4 regions of the Rhizobium sp. RCC_161_2 genome follow, and region 3 is predicted to be linked to each of the others. Evidence: riboswitches for the same ligand, from Rfam matches in the RefSeq annotation. Region 3 holds a riboswitch; each other region holds the start of a gene.
What was found. A riboswitch is a leader RNA that binds a small molecule or an ion and turns the genes downstream of it on or off. The one in region 3 is predicted to bind cobalamin.
Positions count from the first base shown of each region.

Region 1: linked by a shared signal. The riboswitch ahead of cobU (bifunctional adenosylcobinamide kinase/adenosylcobinamide-phosphate guanylyltransferase) and the one ahead of AB6803_RS04035 (ABC transporter substrate-binding protein) in region 3 are both predicted to bind cobalamin.
Region 2: linked by a shared signal. The riboswitch ahead of AB6803_RS20560 (SRPBCC family protein) and the one ahead of AB6803_RS04035 (ABC transporter substrate-binding protein) in region 3 are both predicted to bind cobalamin.
Region 4: linked by a shared signal. The riboswitch ahead of nrdH (glutaredoxin-like protein NrdH) and the one ahead of AB6803_RS04035 (ABC transporter substrate-binding protein) in region 3 are both predicted to bind cobalamin.

Region 1 covers NZ_JBFUPL010000002.1:209,387-214,336, forward strand. The annotation lists gene AB6803_RS05135 (chloride channel protein) at 1-1,287, opposite strand, end outside; cobalamin riboswitch at 1,466-1,869, shown strand; gene cobU (bifunctional adenosylcobinamide kinase/adenosylcobinamide-phosphate guanylyltransferase) at 2,010-2,534, shown strand; gene cobW (cobalamin biosynthesis protein CobW) at 2,540-3,589, shown strand; gene cobN (cobaltochelatase subunit CobN) at 3,599-4,950, shown strand, end outside.
Region 2 covers NZ_JBFUPL010000008.1:88,948-93,897, forward strand. The annotation lists gene AB6803_RS20550 (glycoside hydrolase family 25 protein) at 1-463, shown strand, start outside; gene AB6803_RS20555 (2Fe-2S iron-sulfur cluster-binding protein) at 538-1,626, opposite strand; gene AB6803_RS20560 (SRPBCC family protein) at 1,630-2,874, opposite strand; cobalamin riboswitch at 2,972-3,175, opposite strand; gene AB6803_RS20565 (ACT domain-containing protein) at 3,390-3,803, opposite strand; gene AB6803_RS20570 (DUF6656 family protein) at 3,908-4,519, shown strand; gene AB6803_RS20575 (L-threonylcarbamoyladenylate synthase) at 4,578-4,950, shown strand, end outside.
Region 3 covers NZ_JBFUPL010000001.1:897,486-902,435, forward strand. The annotation lists gene AB6803_RS04025 (ABC transporter ATP-binding protein) at 1-605, opposite strand, end outside; gene AB6803_RS04030 (FecCD family ABC transporter permease) at 602-1,630, opposite strand; gene AB6803_RS04035 (ABC transporter substrate-binding protein) at 1,627-2,658, opposite strand; cobalamin riboswitch at 2,842-3,077, opposite strand; gene AB6803_RS04040 (bifunctional sugar phosphate isomerase/epimerase/4-hydroxyphenylpyruvate dioxygenase family protein) at 3,404-4,950, opposite strand, start outside.
Region 4 covers NZ_JBFUPL010000006.1:338,437-343,386, forward strand. The annotation lists gene AB6803_RS18125 (carboxy terminal-processing peptidase) at 276-2,357, opposite strand; partial or broken gene AB6803_RS18130 (hypothetical protein) at 2,608-2,751, shown strand; cobalamin riboswitch at 2,794-3,021, shown strand; gene nrdH (glutaredoxin-like protein NrdH) at 3,272-3,493, shown strand; gene nrdI (class Ib ribonucleoside-diphosphate reductase assembly flavoprotein NrdI) at 3,508-3,921, shown strand; gene nrdE (class 1b ribonucleoside-diphosphate reductase subunit alpha) at 3,891-4,950, shown strand, end outside.

The DNA of each region.
Region 1 (4,950 bases), on a different contig from region 3:
CACCACCAGCGACGAGGTGATGACGGCGGCCAGCACCAGCGCGGTGATCGGGAAATCGCCGGTGATTTCCAGCGCCAGGAAGGTCATGGTCAGCGGGCCGCCGATGATGGCGACCGCAAGCGAACTCATGCCGACGACGGCGTAGATGACCGGCGTCAGCGTGGTATGGTCGAAATAGGGCGCGCAATAGGCGAAGATCTTGCCGAGCAGCGCGCCCATGAACAGCGAGGCGAAGAACAGGCCGCCCCTGAAGCCGGAGCCGATCGAAACTGCCGAGGCAAGCGACTTCAGCAAAAGGAGGCTGGCAAGTCCCCATAGGGTGACTTCGCTGCCAAGGTTCAGATGCAGCGCGCCGTGGCCGGCGGAGAGAACCTGCGGCGAGATCAGCGCCAGAAGGCCGACGACCAAACCGCCGAGCGCCGGGCGGAAGGGCGGCGCGATCGAACTCTTGCGCGCCAGCTCCTCGACGAAAGCGACGCCCTGCATGATCAGGATGCCGACACCGGCGCAGAAACCGCCAAGCAGGATGGCCGGGATATAGTCGGCGGGGACCACGGCGCCGAACCGGCCGACATCGATGGCGAAATCATCGCCGGCAAGCATGCGGGCGATGAAGGTCGAGATCAGTGCCGAGACGACGACCGGGGTCAGTGTCAGGATGGAGTAGGTGCCGATGATCAGCTCGAAGGCGTAGAAGGCGCCGGTGAGCGGCGCATTGAAGGCGGCGGCGATGGCGCCGGCCGCACCGCAGCCAACCAGCATTCGAAGATCGGCGCGGCGGAACTGCATCTTGTAGCCGAATTTCGAGGCGATACCGGCCGCCAGCTGGGTATAGCCGGCCTCCAGTCCGACGGAGGCGCCGAAGCCATTGGAGATCAGGTTCTGCACGGCGACAAGGATGCTGTCGGTGAGCGACAGGCGGCCGCCGTGAAGCGCATTGGCTTCGATCGGGTCGATCATCGGCTTTTTGCGGGTGCGTGACATAATGAAGATCATCAGGCCGAGCAGGATGCCGCCGGCGATCGGGGCGATCAGCAGCAGCGACTTGTCGGTAATCTGCATGGCTGCCGAGCTCAGCCGGTCGTCGTCGGGGATGCCGTAGACGAGGCTGTGCAGCTTACGCGATATCAGGCTCATCGCCGTGACGGCGCAGCCGGAGGTGACGCCGACGAAAGCGCCGGCAATGACGAGCCCGAGCTCGCCACGGCGAAACAGCGCCCTCAGCCGGCTAGCGCTGAAAAAGGCGGAGAGAACACCAAGACGGCGTGGTTGAAATTTCTGCAACATGGGGAACTGACGATAGTTTCGTGCTCAGATGTATATACCTGGCTTCCATAAACTCCTAACATCAAAGAAATACGGCAAAAAGACTGCGTGACCAGAGGTTCCCGGGCTATTTTCGCTGTTGGAACAGCCGATGTCGCATCCGCCGCCTTGATTGACTTGCCAGGGCTGAAAGCCTAATCATTGCGGCATAACGAATGGTTCCCGAGCGGCGATCTGTCGCATGGGATGAAAAGGGAATGTGAAGGGGCGGACCCAACTCGGGCGTTCTCATCACAGCCGACCCCGCGACTGTAGAGCGGTCAGGGTTTTCCATCCGGTTTCGAGGGCATTTCGCTGACAGTCCGCAATGGTGTGGGCGAGTGGAAGCAGCTTCAGAGCCGGAAAAGCCACTGGCGTGGCATCATGATCAACCAGGGCTGGACGCCTCTAATATCTACGAATCGTCCGCTTTTTCATGATGACCTGCCGGGAAGGCGAGGAAGATCCGCTGGTGCATGAGCGGGGGCGACCGGTTTCGGTTCGCCTCCGCTTGCTGCGCCTTACCCGCGAGCCAGGAGACCTGCCATGCGTATCGGGCGCAAAGCCCATCCTGGGACGCATGTCTCGCTGCCAGCACGGAGGTTGTCATGGCGCCAAACGAGTTTTTCGCGCGCAAGCGCCCGCTTTTCGGTTTCAGCCGCACTGTGCTCACCCTCGTGCTCGTGTGGGAGCGGCAATAGCTCATGCCATCCTCACCATCCCGTGCGGTTTTCGTTCTCGGCGGCGCGCGCTCCGGCAAATCCCGATTCGCCGAATCCCTGATCTCCGATAGCGGTCTTGACCGTCATTATGTGGCAACCGGGCAGGCCTGGGACGAGGAGATGCGCGATCGTATCGCACAGCATCGGAACGATCGCGGCGATCTCTGGACGACGCATGAGGAGCCGCTCGATTTGACCGCCCGGCTGGCGTCGATCGACGGTGGTGGCCGCGCCGTTCTCGTCGATTGCCTGACGCTCTGGGTCACCAACCTGATGATGGCCGAGCGTAACATCGCGGCGGAATTTTCCGCTCTCACCGAATTTCTGCCGAAGGCCGGGTCGCGGCTCGTCCTCGTTTCCAACGAGGTCGGGCTCGGCATCGTGCCGGAAAACCGCATGGCGCGTGAGTTTCGCGACCATGCCGGCCGGCTGCACCAGATGATCGCGGCGGCAAGCGCCGAAGTCTATTTTATCGCGGCGGGACTGCCGCTGAAAATGAAGGGTTGATCCGCATGAGCCAAGAAAAGATTCCCGCCACCGTCATCACCGGCTTCCTTGGCGCCGGCAAGACGACGATGATCCGCAATCTGTTGCAGAACGCCGGCGGCAAGAAGATCGCCCTGATCATCAACGAATTCGGTGATCTCGGTGTCGATGGCGATGTGCTGAAAGGCTGCGGCGCAGAGAATTGCACCGAGGACGATATCATCGAGCTGACCAATGGCTGCATCTGCTGCACCGTCGCCGACGATTTCATCCCGACCATGACCAAGCTTCTGGAGCGGGACGTGCGCCCGGATCATATCGTCATCGAGACATCAGGCCTGGCGCTGCCGCAGCCGCTGGTCGCCGCCTTCAACTGGCCGGATATCCGCACCCAGGTCACCGTCGATGGCGTCATCACCGTGGTCGATAGCGCCGCTGTTGCCGCCGGTCGTTTCGCCGATGATCATGACGCCGTCGAGGCCCGTCGCGTCGAGGACGATTCGCTCGATCACGAAAGCCCGATTGAGGAACTGTTCGAGGATCAGCTCACCTGCGCCGACCTGATCGTTCTCAACAAGACCGATCTGATCGACGTCGCCGGCCTGGGCCGCGTCCGCGCCGAAGTCGCATCCCGCACCGTTCGCAAGCCAACGATCATCGAAGCGAAGAACGGGGACGTTCCGGCCGCCATCCTGCTCGGCCTCGGCATCGGCACGGAAGCCGACATCGCCAACCGCAAATCGCATCATGAGCTGGAGCATGAGGACGGCGCACCGCATGACCATGACGAATTCGACAGCTTCGTCGTCGAGCTCGGGCCGATCGCCGATCCCACCTTGTTCATCGAAAAGCTGAAGGGCGTGATTTCCGAACACGATGTCCTGCGCCTCAAGGGCTTTGTCGACGTTCCCGGCAAGCCGATGCGCCTGCAGATCCAGGCCGTCGGCAGCCGCATCGACCATTATTTCGACCGCGCATGGACGCCGGGCGAAGCGCGCGCGACGCGGCTGGTGGTGATCGGGCTGCATGGGATGGACGAAGGGATCGTGCGCAAGTCGATCGAGGCTTTGGTCTAAGGCAGAGCCATGCATCTCCTCCTAGCGCAAAAGGGTACGATCAGCGACGGCGAGGAGGCGATCGATCTCGGTCAGTCGCCGGGCAATATCCTGTTCCTGTCGGCGGCCGATACTGAGCTTGCGGCCATCGCCGCCGCCCATGGACAGGGAGAGGCGGGCTATTCGCTGCGACTTGCCAGCCTGATGAGCCTCAAGCATCCGATGTCGGTCGACACCTACATCGAGCGGACGGCGCGGCATGCGAAGCTGATTATCGTTCGCGCGCTTGGCGGAGCCAGCTATTTCCACTATGCGCTCGAGGCGCTGCATGCCTGTGCTGCACGCAGTGGCGCTCTTATTGCGGTGCTGCCAGGGGATTCGAAGTCCGATCCGGGGCTGATGCCGTTTTCCAACATCGCCCTCGACGATCTCAATGCGCTGTGGTCCTACCTGATCGAAGGCGGGGATGCGAATTCGCGGGCGTTTCTTGGCTATGCCGAGGCGATGTTGTCAGGGGCGGAGAAGCCGGCAACGGCATCACCTCTGATGAAGGCCGGGATCTGGTGGCCGGGCAGGGGTGTGATTGGGGTTGAGGAGTGGAAAGCGGTTTCTGCGTTGCGTGGAGATACCCCCTCATCCGCCCTTTGGGCACCTTCTCCCCAAGGGGAGAAGGGGAAAGCCGAGGGTGTGGTGATTTTACCCTCGCCCCAGCGGGGAGAGGGTGGCGCTCCTGAGCTTGTCGAGGGAGTGCCGGGTGAGGGGGCGATGCTGGGGGAGAAGCAGCTTGCGGATATCAATCCGCCGACAGTCGCCATCTCTTTTTACCGCGCCCTCGTCCAGAGCGGCGAAACCAAGCCTGTCGAAGCCTTGATCGAAGCTGCTATCGCCGAGGGCATGCGACCGCTGCCGGTGTTCGCCTACAGCCTCAAAGATCCAGTATCAATCGGCATTCTGGAAAGCGTGTTCACCGAATTGAAGCCGGATGTCGTCATCAACACGACCGGCTTTGCCGTCTCGGCGCCGGGTGCCGATCGACAGCCGACCGTGCTGGAGACGAGCAATGCCGTCGTGTTGCAGGCGATCTTTTCCGCCTCATCGAGAGAGGCATGGGAGGCGTCATCACAGGGGCTTTCGGCGCGCGATCTCGGCATGAATGTCGCTCTGCCGGAAGTGGATGGGCGCGTGCTTGCCCGCGCCGTCTCCTTCAAGGCGGCGGCGCGCTATGATGAGCGCGTCGAGGCCAATATCGTTGCCAGTGAGCCAGCCGAGGACCGCATGCGCTATACGGCGCGGCTTGCTGCCAATTGGGCACGGCTGCGCAGGACGCCGCCGCCGGAGCGCCGCGTGGCGCTGGTCATGGCCAACTATCCGAACCGGGATGG
Region 2 (4,950 bases), on a different contig from region 3:
CTATCCGATCCTCTATACCAACCACAACACCGCTCAATACATCGCCGACCACCGCCAGGACTACCCGATCCTGGCGCGGCTGCCGCTATGGTATGCGCGTTATAAATCTGACGTGAGGGGCACTTTCCCACTCGGCAACTGGGACACATATGCCCTCTGGCAGTTCGCCTCGTCCGACAATTGTTCGGACAAGAGCTGCCCTTACCGGGTGCCGGGGACACTGACGGACATCGACGTCAACGTCGTGCCGATGACGAAGATACAGCTTGCCAGGGTCTGGCCGCAGGGCGATCTCCTGCCCGCCAAGCCGATGCCGGCGCCCGACATGATGATCGCCAAGGCGCCAAGCTGTGTCGAACCACGACAGACACTCGTGTCGCTGATGGTGGACCCGGTCGTCACCGCCTCGACCCAGCAAGCAAAACCGGTCGAGATCAACGAGCTGAACTACCAGGACTTCTAGAGCGCTTCACCGCTCTAGCCTTTTTTGACGCAATCCCGGACGGAAAACCGCTACGCACTTTTCCTGGAATGACTCTAGGCCTCTATCTGCACATCCGTCTTCGGACGCGAACAGCAGGCCAGGATGTAGCCTTCCTCGATCTCGTCGTCGAGAATACCACCATTGTGGCTCATCTCGACCTCACCCGAGAGCTTCATCACCCGGCATGTGCCGCAGAGGCCCGATTCGCAGGCAGCACCGATGCGCACACCGGCGCCGCGCGCGGCCTGCAGGATCGTCTGGCCAGGAGCACAGGGAACATCCTTGCCGGCCATGGTGAAGCTGATCGAGGTCGCCGCTTCCGTCGAGGCGTCATCGCTGACTTCTGCCAGCGGCGTTGCTGCCTGCGCCGGCTGGAAGCTTTCCTGATGATAGCGTGTCATGTCGAAGCCGTGAGCTACCAGCATGGAACGGACGGCATCCATGAAGACTTCCGGACCGCAGCAGAAGATCGTGCGGTCCATGAAATCGGGCGCCAGCAGCCCGATCTTCGCCTTGTCGATCCGGCCTTTCAGCCCCGACCAGAGATCGGTGCGGCCGCAGCCCTCGACGATGAAGCCGAGATCGAGGTTCGGCATGAAACGGGCCAGATATTCCAGCTCCGAGCGGAAGATGATGTCGGCGGGGCTGCGCGAGCAATTGATGAAGGTGATATCGGATAGCGGCGCGGTGTCGGCCATGTAGCGCGTCATCGCCATCATCGGTGTAACGCCGGAGCCGGCGGAGACGAAGAGATATTTCTCGCCGGGATGACGGATATGGCTGAAGTCGCCGAGCGGACCGAAAGCCTTGACGCGCATGCCGGGCTTCAGGTTCTCGAACATCCAGCGCGTGCCGATGCTGTCCTTCTGCGCCTTGACCGTAATGGCGACCGAGAGAGGCCGCGACGGGGTCGAGGACAGCGTGTAGGTCCGCATGACCGGCTCCGCAGCCGCCGGCAGCTCCAGGGTGACGAACTGGCCCGGCAGATAGCGGAACCAGTTATCCTTGTCGGAGCGGAAGGTGAAGGTCATCACATCGGGTGCTTCCGGCGTTGCCGAGAGGCATTCGAGCAGATGCTGCCTGTCGCTCCAGGGCTTCATCTGGTCCAGGTGCTGATGGCGGAGGGAGACGGTCATGTTCATGGCTCAGGCAACCGCCGACAGCTTGGCCTGATCGCCCTGCAGCCGGTTGATCATGAAATTGGTGTACCATTCGACGAACTGCATGACGCCGCCCTCATGGATTTCCGAATAGGGACCGGGCTCATAGGCCGGCGAGCGGATGCCGAAGGCATTTTCCTCGACGATACGACGGTCCTGGTCGTTGGTTTCCGTCCAGACGTGGGTCAGTTCCTCGAGGTCGTAATCGACGCCTTCGACGGCATCCTTGTGCACCAGCCACTTGGTGGTGACGGCGGTTTCCTCGGCACTGATCGGCAGCACGCGGAAGGAAATGGCATGGTCGCCGAGAAGATGGTTCCATGTCGTCGGGTAGTGGAACAACAGCATCGTGCCGATGTTGTTGATCGTCACGTCGGAGGACAGCGGCCGCTTGACGGCATTCTGGCCGGACATTGTGTAGCTTTCGGCGCCTTCGATCAGCGGCATGCGGGCAGCGCGGAACTGACCGTCCGGCGAGATCTTGAACTCGCTCGGCAAGCCTGCGGCTTCGCAGCGACCCCAGTGCTCGAGGATGACAGGATCGCTCATCGCGCCCTGCACGCCGGTGACGGTCGGCGCTTCCGGGAAGGTGCGGCAAAGTTCGGGATGATTGGCTGCGCAGTGATAGCACTCGCGGTTGTTTTCCCAGACGAGCTTCCAGTTGCCCTTTTCGATGATGGTGCTCTGGAAGGCGATCTTGGCCTCGCTCATGCGATGCGGCGCCATGTAAGGCTCGATCGTGGCGCGGACGGGGGCGAAGTCCGGGGCATTCTGCGCGAGGCAGATGAAGATATAGCCGCCGACGCTTTCGCAATGAACCGGCTTCAGCGAGAACTGGCTCTTGTCGAAATCCTCCGCCATCTGACGGGCAAAGAGCAGCGAGCCGTCAAGCTCATAGGTCCACTGGTGATAGGGGCAGACGAGCTTTGCCGAAGAACCGCGCTCGGAGGAACAAACACGCGAGCCGCGATGGCGACAGCTATTGTGGAAGGCGCGGATCACCTGATCGCGGCCGCGAACGATAACGACGGGATAATCGCCGATCTGGACGGTGAAATAGTTGCCAGCACGCGGCACTTCGCAATCATGGCCGATGAACAGCCAGTCGCGATAATAGATCGTCTCCATATCGAGCTTGAAATAATCCGGGTCGGTGTAGAAGGGCTGCTCCAGGCTGAAGCCCTCGCGGCGGTTCTTCAATTGCCGCAAAACATTGCTGCTGATGTCCATTTGCCTATCCTTGCGCAGTAGCGGTCAGCAGGCAGAGGACATGCACGATCGGCCGTAACCGACCGCAACGCAATGTCCCGACCGCCCGCCGCGGTCAGTAAATCAATCTCCCCAAGGCTGGTTTCCGGGCTCTGGAGCGGTCCCCTAAAGGACCCCATGGCACCTTCCCAGGCTATCTCAGCCCAGTGGCTTTATCCGCCATGCCTTACTCCACCACCGTTGCGGGGGCAGCGCCGGATTTTGACCGGCTTCCCAATTCTCCGCCTCCCTAGCAGGCGGCACCTTGAGATTGAGGTCATCATAATCCTCGCCCCGCCCGCCGCTCTGCTGCAATGCGACATCGGCTTCGAAATTGACGACAGACCAAAGAAGACTTTTGGAAAGTTTGTGCAGTCGAAATATCGAAAGACAATTCAAATCGTTATGCTCCCGCCAAGAGTATCGTTTCCCACGCCCGCTACTCTACGCCGATGGCGCTTTGTCTTAATTGCGACAGAGCCATGAGCGGGCGGGCTTCAAGGCGGATATTGCGCCGCAGAGAGAGCCCGTAGTGCCGCCATTGCCCGCCCGGCATCGGCCGCTGGCACGAAGATATGATCATGGTAATAGCCGGCGACGACATTGGCGCTGATCTCCTCGTTTCCCAGCGCCGTCGCAAAGGCGGCCGTGAGACCCACAGCCTCCAGCGAGGAGTGGATTTCGAGGGTAATCATCCGCATCGCCGGCTCGGTAGGGAGCCCTGCTTGCCGGGCCGCCTCGACCGGCAGGATCAGCGTCACGCCTTCCTTTTCCTGAAACAGTCCAACCGGATTCATATGGACATAATCCGCCAGCGACGAGACCGGCACGCTGCAATAGACGAATTCGCCCTCGACGAGATCAGGCTTCATGCCGGCAAGCAGCAGCTTCAGATCGGTAATGCCGGGCATGGTTCTCTCCCTCTTCAGCAATCCCCTTGCAAAAGCATGCGCTTCAGCCCGGCTCAAGCTAGGCGATCTATCATTCAGCATCCAGACCTCCATGGCGAGCCGGCATGGCAAAGCTCAGATATTTCGATGCCAAGAAAACCGCCGACCCGGAGCCGACGCTGCCGGTGCCCGGATATACGGAATTCCTGCGCACCGGCCGCATCAATCGCGACAAGACGCATTGGCTCGCCGAGGAGCGACGTTACCTCACATTCGAGGAAGTAGCCGAACGCACGGCAATCAAGCTCAGAAACGCCGGCGAGACGACCCATGGCCGGCTCAACAGTTTTCACCAGTCGATCCGCTTTCCGAAACTGATCTTCCATCACACGCTCAGGGACACGCCACATCTCGGCTATTGCCATGTCACCGCGGCGCGGACGCAATTCGCGCAATATGAGGAGGTGAGCTGGGCCTTCTACATCGCCAATTTCTTTGCCCGCCTCGGCCAGAATGACGCCTTCTTCGAAGACATCAGCCTGAAATATTCGCGGATGTATTTCGCCGTCGCCATAAGGCCGGATGAGGACGCTTCGAAGAAGAAGCTGACGATCAATCGCGAGGTGCGCGGCAACGGCGTGCTTTTCCACACTCATGATCCGCAGATCGCCATCCGCAATGTGCTGTTGCTCGGCGCGCGCAACGAACAGCTTCGCGACATTATTCGCCAGCTTTGATCATTGATCCCTAAACTCGAAAAGCATAAGAACGGCCTGAACGGCAACCGGTCAGGCCATGGCGCGACATATAGACATTCTCCAGCACCCCGAGGCGGCAATAGCGGCGGCAACGGCAACTCTCGCCGAAGGTCTGCCGATCGGGCTGCCGACCGAGACGGTCTACGGGCTTGCCGCCGACGCCACCAATCCCGCCGCCATCACCCGTATCTACGAGACCAAGGGTCGGCCGCGCTTCAATCCGCTGATCTGCCACATGAGCGACCTCGCCATGGCCGAGCGCTATGCGATCTTTGACCCTGTTTCGCGAAAGCTGGCGGAAGCCTTCTGGCCGGGGCCGCTGACGCTGGTGCTGCCACTGCGCCCGGAAAGCGACATTCATCCGCTGGCGACCGCCGGGCTCGATACGGTCGGTATCCGCGTGCCGCAAG
Region 3 (4,950 bases):
CAGAACATGGCGGCATGGTTCAGATCATGCAGGGCCGCGACCACGGTCAGATCCTGCCGGCGCACGAGATCCAGAAGGCCGATCTGGTGACCGATGTCGAGATGGTTTGTCGGCTCGTCGAGGAGCAGGATCTTTGGCTGCTGCGCAAGTGCGCGGCCAATGTGCAGCCGTTGGCGTTCTCCACCCGAAAGCGTGCTCCACAGCCGGCCAGAAAGATGGAGCATATCGACATTGGCGAGGGCGGCCTCGACGATCGCATCATCCGTCGCCGACCAGGGCGATAACGCCCCAAGATAGGGCGTACGGCCGAGTTCAACGGCCTGTCTGGCCGTAATCCGCTCGCCAGTGTCTGCCTGTTGCTCCACCAGGGCCAGACGCCGGGAGAGTTCGCGCCGTCCGAGAGCACGGATCGGCGTGCCGTCCACAAAAATCTCCCCGGTCTTCGGCTTGCGGATGCCGGAGAGCATCATCATCAGGCTCGTCTTGCCGGAGCCATTCGGCCCGATGATCCCAAGAAATTCGCCGGTGCGGACGTCCAGCGATATGTCCCGAACGATAGCTTGCCCACCGGCATTCCACGAAACATTCCTTGCGGACAGGGTCATGCGCGCGCCCTCTTCTGGCTCAAGATCAAGGCGAAGGCGGGCGCGCCGACAAGCGCGGTGATCACGCCGATCGGCAGAACCTGGCCGTGGATCAGCGTGCGCGACAGGATGTCGGCCGCGATCATGAAGATGGCGCCGATCAGGGCTGCTGCCGGCAGAAGCACACCATGGCGGACACCCACCAGCATTCGCGCCGCGTGCGGGATGACCAGCCCGACGAAGCCGATGGAGCCGACGATCGACACCATGACGGCGGTCATCATCGCGGATGTGCCGACGAGCACGAGATAGGTGCGTCGCACCGAAATGCCGAGCGAGGCGGCCGATTCCAAGCCGAAGGTAAACGCATCCAGCGACCGGGCATGCCAGAGGCAGATGACGAGCCCCAACAGCGCAGCGGGAATTGCCAGCCAGGCATCCGGCCAGCGCACACCGGAGAGATTGCCGAGCAGCCAGAACATGATGCCGCGCGCTTGCTCGGCTGTCGCCGCCTTGGTGACGATGAAGGAGGTGAGCGCGTTGAAGAGCTGCGAGCCCACGACCCCGGCCAGAATGATCGCGGCCGTCCCACGCCCCGCCCTGACGGCCAGCAACGCGACGAGAGCGAAGGCGACGAGCGCACCGAGGAAAGCTCCCATCGGCATCGTCAGGGCGCCCGCACCCAGACCGAGGATCGCGACACCGACGGCGCCGGTGGAGGCGCCGGCGGAAATGCCGAGAATGTAGGGGTCGGCCAGCGGGTTGCGCAGCAGCGACTGCAGCACAACACCGGACAGGGCAAGTGCCGCCCCGCAAGAGGCTCCAACGACTGCGCGGCTCAGCCGATAGCTCCAGACGATGCCCTCGTCGATCGGCTCGAGCGGGTAACCGGCGCCCCAAAGCCGATTGGCCACGGTCTTGGCGACGGTCTCAAACGGGATCGAGGTCTCGCCGATCGCCGCACCCAGCCAGAGCGCGGCAACAAGAATGGCGAGCGCCAAGGCGATTGTACCCGTTCGCCCGATCGATGAAAGAGCGCGGCTCACTGTGTCAGGCCGGCCGCTGCGATGGCATCAGCAAGCGCCTCTATGCCTTCGATCGTACGGATTGTCGGGTTCATCGCCTGCGCATCCATCTCGAAGACATGGCCACTTTTGACGGCGGGCATCAGGCTCGCGACAGGGTCCTTTTCCAGGAATTTGCGCTTGGCCTCCGCGCTGTCCAGCGGATAGCGGCGACGCTCCATCGCAGCCGCCACGATCATGGTTGGATTGGCCTTGGCAATCGTCTCCCAGCCGACCGTCGGCCATTCATCATCGGTCTCGATGATATTCTTGATGCCGAGCGCCGACATGATGTAGCCCGGCGCGCCATTGCGGCCGGCAACATAGGGATCGGCATCCTTGGCGCTGGAGAACCAGAAGACGGCGGAAAGCTTGCCCTGTGCGGAAGAAACCTTGGCGCGGGCTGCCGCTTCGCGCCGCTTCAGATCAGCGACCACTTCCTCGCCTTTGTCCTGCACATTGTAGATCTTCGCGAGATCGCGGATCTCCTGATAGACGAGATCCATAGTGAAGACCTGATGGCGGACGCCATCGCTGGAGCCGGAGTTCTCCTTACCGACGCAATCGGACGGCGAGGTATAGACCGGGATACCCAGCTCCTCGAACTGTTCCGGCTTGGCGACCACGCCTTCCGGTCCCACCTGCCACTGGAACTGAACAGTCACGATATCCGGCTTCTTTCCGACGACGCTTTCGAAGCTTGGATCGTTGTCGGCAAGGCGCTCGATCTTGGCGTTGACGCCCTCATAGCCCTTAAGAACCGGTCCGACCCAGACTGCGGTGCCGACCACCTTGTCGGCAACACCGAGGCTATAGAGGATTTCCGTTGTGCTCTGGCCGATAGAGACCGTGCGCGACGGCGCCTTCTGGATGGTGATCTGCCGGCCGCAGTTCTGGAGCTTAAGAGGGTAGCTGGTTTCCGCAGCTCCCGCCTGCCCCGGCAAGCCGGCGACGATCAACGACATCGCGAATAGGCCGGCGCGCAATGGCCGCTTGAAAATGGTCTTCATCATAATTCCCCGAAGTGATGTGAACGCCGCCCGAAAAGGGCGGTGGTGAAAGTCAGAATGCCCAACAGGCATTCCGAGCGGTCGAATGATCGTCAAAATTCGGGGAAGGCAGCGTATCAAGGCGCTGCGAAGCGTAAAGGATGGTCATGTCCTGCTCCTGTTTCGGGCATCCCCGCCCGTGACAATGGATAAATCTTCGACGGCAGGTCTCCTGGCTTACGGATATCAGTCGTCCATCTGCCTTCCCGCGCCTGATCGGCGCAGTGGCATGGCGCCTTTCGGCACCACGAGGATGGACGGCAATCCGCTTACAGTTGCGGGGGCAGCCACGGTCTTGGTCCCTTTTGGGTCGTCCTCACCGTGTTCCCTATTAATCCCCTCGGAGTCATCGTTGGGGAACCGTCAAGTCCAGTTATGCCAAGCACGACGCTTGCGTCAAGCCGCGAGGACGCCAACTTGAAAATAGCCCTCGCGGCCAAGCCTCCCGCCGTCATCGATCTGGATATCATGATAAACTTTAATAGTTACGTAATAACATTACGTTCGCTATCAAACTTTCTGACAGCTGTCCAGTTTGCACGATCCGTTTTATGAAATGCTGTGAAATAGTAGCCGAGACCTGCATGACCAAGCAGCGCGATAGGTGACGCTGCCTGCCGGTTCAGCGCAGACATGATGATCCGGCTACGGATATCTCGGGCTTGATTTCATGCGAAACCGGGATTGCGGCGCAGTGATACTAAGTTCACTCCCTTGGAAGGCCCTCCGGCCGGAGATGCCTCTTGAGTGCGGCGATGCGGAAGATGGCGTTCGGAGCGCCATATCCCCGGTAGTCATTGCGCTGAACGATCTCGAAGAAGAAGCCTTCACCGAAGGTGCCGCTATAGAGCTGAAAGAATTCACCGTGTTCGTCGCGGTCATAGAGAATGTTCTCCGCCTTCAGCCGCTCGGTCAGTTCCGGATCGAGACCGAAGCGCGCTTCGACGTCATCGTAGTAATTAGGCGAGATGGGCAAGGGCTGAAAACCGTTCTTCCGCAGCACTTCGGCCGTCTTGAAGATGTCGTCGGTCTGGAAGGCTAGGTGCTGCACACCAGAGCCGAACTTTTCCGCGATGAAGTGACCGGCCAGCGTACGGCGGTTCTCCGCACCGTTCAGCGTGATCCGCAGCGTGCCCGCGTCATTTTCCACCACCTGGCTGCGCACCACGCCGGCCGGATCGATGATATCGACCATCGGCGTCTTCCGTGTCTCAAAGATCGACGTATAGAACAGCAACCAGGTCAGCATTTCCTCATAGGCGACTGTCTGGGCAATATGGTCGACGGTGCGTAGCCCAGCGGGCTGGACTGCGGCTTTGTCATCAAAAGGAATGAAGTCGATCTCGGAAAAATGCCCGAGATCGGTCTTGTCGTCGAGGAAATAGATGAGACCACCGCCAACCCCACGGATCGCCGGTACGTCGAGTTCGCCCTCTGCGACTGGCTGGCTGAACGGTTCCGCATCGAGCGCCCTGGCGCGCGCCAAAGCTGCTTCCGCGTCGTCAACAACAAGTGCCACCGCATAGGCCAAAGTGCCGTGCACGGCGAAGGAGGAATTGGCAAATCCCCCATCGTCGGTGTTGACGAGAATGCGGATATCACCCTGTTGAAAGAGGCTCACCGTCTTCGTCCGGTGCATGGCGACTTTGCGGAAGCCGAGCGTGCGCAGAATGCCGATGAGATCGTCTGCGTCCTCTTCGTCGGCGGAAAATTCCACGAAACCAACACCTTTGACGGAAACCCGATCAGGCATGGAGGCAACGGTGAGACCGCCGGCATTGGGGTTGCGGCGCACCTGGTCGCCGAGATAGATCAGCGATCGATGACCATCGGCGGAAATCGCCCGCGACGAGCCGCCACGAAACTGGTCGTTGAAGATTTCCAGCGAGAAATAGCCGTCATAGCCGGTTTCGGCGACAGCCGTCGCAAAGGCCGTTACGGGTAGGTCACCCTCGCCCGGCATGTTGCGGAAATGCCGACTCCAGTAGAGCAGGTCCATGTCGATGAGCGGCGCATCCGCCAGCTGAACGATGAAGATCTTGTCCTTCGGAATAGAGCGGATCGAATTGATGTCGATCTTGCGCGACAGCGTGTGAAAGCTGTCGAGGATCAGGCCAATGTTCGGATGATCGGCGCGGCGCACGATCTCCCAGGCGTCGCGGTGGTCGTTGATGTGCCGGCCCCAGGCAAGCGCCTCATAGCCAACCTTCAGGCCGCGTTTCGCGGCGCGCTCGCCGAGCTCATGGAAATCGG
Region 4 (4,950 bases), on a different contig from region 3:
GCAATTTCGGACGGAAAACCGCTACGCACTTTTCCTGGAATTGCTCTAGTGATCGCATCAACACGGGCCTTGCACGGCGCGGGAAGCATTCGCCATCAAGGCCGATGTTTGCGCAAGGGCCCGCCATGCCCATCGATATGAGTTTGCCACACCTCGGTGGCTCCGAGAATACGGACCGGCAGCATCCCATTGTCGGCATGGAACTGTTTCGTTGCCTCTTTCGATGGAGGACACCCCAATATGCTCAAATTCCGCGTTACGTTGCGCGGTAGTCTTCAGCGCACACCCGTCTGCAGATCCGCCTCATCGGCGAGAATGGAGGCGGCCTCGTTCAGCAGGACGTCCTTTGCGTTCTTGCGGGCCTTTTCAAGGGCAATATCAGCACTCAGGCTCCGCTCGTTCGCCTGCAGGCCGTCGTCTTCACCGGTGTCCACACCGTCGTTTATTTTCTCACGTGACTTAAGACGATTTGCCTGTGCAAGCAGTTCATTGCGACGTTCGGTTTCATTGAGGGAGATAACCCGTTTCTCGCGCTGCGCCTTCAGTTCGGCGATGTCGTCTAGAAAGCGCTGGAAATCCGGATCGTTCTGCATGCGGGCATCGTGGCGGCTTTGCAGTTGCGGCAGCAATGCCTTTATATCGCCATCGGGCTTATAGTTGGCTGGCTTGACCTCAGTCCACGGCAGAGCATTGTCATAGCTCGCCTCGCCAAAGGTCTTAGGGTCCGAAAGGCCCGGCAGGCTGATGTCAGGCGTCACGCCGCGCAGCTGTGTCGTGCCGCCATTGACACGGAAAAACTGGGCAACCGTCAATTTCAGCTCGCCGAACTTCGGCTTGCTGTTGCGGGCCACCTGGTCGAGATTGACCACGGTCTGCACGGTGCCCTTACCAAAACTGGGTTCGCCGACAATCACCCCTCGACCATAGTCTTGTATCGCTGCGGCAAAAATCTCGGAGGCCGATGCCGAGCCGCGATTGATCAACACGCCAACCGGACCAGTCCAGGCAGGCACGGGAAGATCGTCGCTTTCCACGTCGACCTTGCCGTCCGCATCGCGTTGCTGAACCACCGGGCCTTTGCCAACGAACAGGCCGGTCAAATCGATCGCTTCGGACAGCGAACCACCGCCATTGTTGCGCAAGTCGATCAAAACGCCGTCGACCTTGTCTTGGTTGAGCTCAGTAAGAAGCTTGGCGACATCGCGGCTTGCGCTTCTGTAATCCTTGTCGCCTTTTCGACGCGCTTCGAAGTCCTCATAAAACGCCGGCAGAGTGATCACACCAATTTTGCGCGTGGCGTCGCCATCCTTTACCGACAGGATGGTCTTCTGGGCAGCCTGCTTTTCGAGGCTGATCTTATCGCGCACCAGGCTGATAAGGCGATGTTTGCCATCCGGCCCGGCATCCGCTGGCAAGATATCCAGGCGCACGACCGAACCCTTCGCGCCACGGATCATCTGCACGATTTCGTCAAGGCGCGTGCCGACCACTTCCTTTATCGCGCCGTTTTCGCCTTGACCGACACCGGTAATGCGGTCACCGACCGCAAGCTTACCGGACAATTGCGCCGGGCCGCCGGCCACGAGTTCACGGATCGTCGTGTAGTCGTCTCTTTCCTGCAAGACCGCGCCGATACCAACCAGCGACAGCTTCATGGAAATATCAAATTCAGCCGAAGCGCTGGCACCGAAATAGTCGGTATGCGGGTCAACCGACGTTGTGTAGGCGTCCATGAATGACTGGAACACATCGTCGCTTTTGTACTTGTAGGCACGATCGAGGGAGTTTTTGTAACGTTTGTCGAGCGTATCGCGAATGGCCGCGTCAGTCTTGCCCGCCAGTTTCAAGCGCAGCCAGTCGCTCTTGACGCGTTTGCGCCACAGCTCATTGCTTTCCGCATCGGATTTCGGCCAAGGCTCCTTGTCGCGAATCAGGGGATAGTCTTCCTGCACACTGAAGTCGAATTTCTGGCCGAGCAGGCTGCGCGCGTAGCTCATGCGATCGACGACGCGCTGCTCATAAACGTTGAAAACGGAAAACGGGATATTCAAGTCTTCCCGATTGATGGCGTCATCGATCTTGGTGCTACTGGCCATGAACGTGTCGATATCCGTCTGCAGGAAGATGGCACGGTCCGGATCCAGAGACTTGATAAACCGGTTCATGACCTTGACCGACAAGGCATCATCAAGCGGAACGGGCTTATAATGGAAACGCTCGAGAAATTGCGCGCTCAAATGAGCAGCTTGTGCCTGTTGCTCTAACGGCGTCAAAACTGGCGGCGAGCCGGCTTCCAGGGCGTATGCCGACGGCGCAATTGCCAGGAATATGCAGAGGAAACCGTATTGTATACGCATTGAACTTTGATCCGATTCTCAACGTTGAGTGTTTAATGTGTAATGTTGGTGGAACAATTATGGTTTTTTGGCAACTAGACTAATGCTCTTCCAGAAAGATTTCCGGAATGCCTCCGCCCGGCAATACGTCAATCTGATGAAGTTTCCTGACGATATCTCTGTCTCTTCGCCAAGTTTGAGCGTGCGCGGGTCTGGCAGTCAAGATATCAATAAATAAACATATGTTTATATGTGTTGACACCGCGAACTCAAATTCGCGCTCGAAGCCTATTGGTCCGGTAAGAGCGATAAAGCGACATTGCTTGATGACGTGAGGAAACTTCGGGCCGACAACTGGAAGCTCCGGCGTTCGGCCCATCTGGTCCCTCACCGGTTATTCCCCACCAATTTCTGATGGGTCCCTATCATAGTCGTTGACGAGAATTTAACCTCGTCTACTATATGTAGTGTTCGAGGTTCTTCCGATTCGCAAGGATTGGAGGCTAAGACGGGAATACGGTGCGTGACCGCCCATTATGGGCGCCGCAATGCCGGAGCTGCCCCCGCAACTGTAAGCGGCGAGCATCTATCCACTGAAAGCCACTGAAGCATGATGTTTCGGGAAGGCGAGGATGGATGCAACGACCCGCGAGCCAGGAGACCTGCCTCAAACAAAACGTCCACGGGCGGGGTGTCCGGAAGGTCGCGTTTATGTGCGGAATGAGCTCCGCATATGCCGCTGCCCCCGTATGTCCCGCATGAGCCAACTTCGGGGTGAAGTCCATGTCCAGTTTGTCAGTCAAGCGCAAGCGCGAGTAACCGGGCCTAGCCGCGCGTCGTCGAGGCGCGTCCATCCTCATTTCAGATTTTTCGCACGGGCATCGACGGATGCCTGATCGATCCCGCATGTCTTTCGAACTCATACGAGGAAAATTATGAGCATTACCGTCTATAGCAAGCCCGCTTGCGTCCAGTGCACGGCCACCACCCGCGCGCTCGATCGACAGGGGATCGAATATCAGGTCGTGGATGTCTCCACGGATACCGCCGCCTATGAACTTGTCCAGGGACTTGGTTACAGGCAGGTGCCTGTGGTCGTCGCCGGCGAACAACACTGGGTGGGATTCCGGCCCGACATGATCAGCGCGCTTGCCTGATGGGAGAACCATCGATGGGCCAGATCGTCTATTTCTCCAGCCGGTCCGAGAACACTCATCGTTTCGTTCAGAAGCTTGGTCTTCCAGCGTTGCGCATCTCCCAGAACGCAGTGGGCCTTCTTCATATCCGGGAGCCCTTCGTCCTCATTCTCCCGACCTATTCGGGCGATGGCGGCAAGGGAGCCGTTCCAAAACAGGTGATCCGTTTCCTCAACGAGATGGAAAACCGATCGAACATCCGGGGTGTGATCGCCGCGGGCAACAGCAACTTCGGAGCGACCTTCGGGATCGCCGGCGACATCATCTCCGCCAAATGCCATGTGCCGTATCTTTACAGGTTCGAGCTGATCGGCACGGAAGAGGACGTCGCCAATGTCAGAGATGGATTGGAACGATTTTGGACACGCTCACACTCGAACGCCCGGTGAAGGCCATCGAAACGCAGCTCGACTATCATGCGCTGAACGCGATGCTGAACCTTTACGACGAGGATGGCAAAATCCAGCTCGACAAGGACCGGCTGGCGGCGAAGCAGTATTTTCTCCAGCACGTCAACCAGAACACCGTCTTCTTTCATAACCTCAGGGAGAAGCTCGATTATCTCGTGACCGAGGGCTATTACGAGCGCGAGGTTCTCGACCAGTACTCCTTCAATTTCGTGCGCGATCTCTTCGATCACGCCTATGCGAAGAAGTTCAGGTTCCCGACATTTCTCGGGGCCTTTAAATATTACACCAGCTACACGCTGAAGACCTTCGACGGGAAGCGTTACCTCGAGCGCTACGAGGACCGCATCTGCATGGTGGCGCTGACCCTGGCGCAGGGCAATGAATCCCTGGCTAAGGACATGGTCGACGAAATCATTGCCGGCCGCTTCCAGCCAGCGACCCCGACCTTCCTCAACGCCGGCAAGAAGCAGCGCGGCGAACTGGTCTCCTGCTTCCTGATGCGCGTCGAGGACAATATGGAGTCCATCGGACGCTCGATCAACTCGGCGCTTCAGCTTTCCAAGCGTGGTGGCGGCGTCGCACTGTCACTCACCAACATCCGCGAAGCCGGCGCGCCGATCAAACATATCGAAAACCAGTCATCCGGCATCATTCCGGTGATGAAACTGCTGGAAGACAGCTTCTCCTACGCCAACCAGCTCGGTGCGCGGCAAGGGGCGGGCGCGGTCTATCTGAACGCGCATCACCCCGACATCATGCGGTTCCTCGACACCAAACGCGAGAATGCCGACGAGAAGATCAGGATCAAGACGCTGTCGCTCGGCGTTGTCGTCCCCGACATCACCTTCGAACTCGCGAAGAACAATGAGGACATGTACCTGTTCTCGCCCTACGACGTCGAACGCGTCTATGGGGTGCCGTTCACGGAAATTTCCGTGACGGAGAAGTACCGCGAAATGGTGGCCGACAACCGTATCCGCAAGAAGAAGATCAAGGCGCGCGAATTTT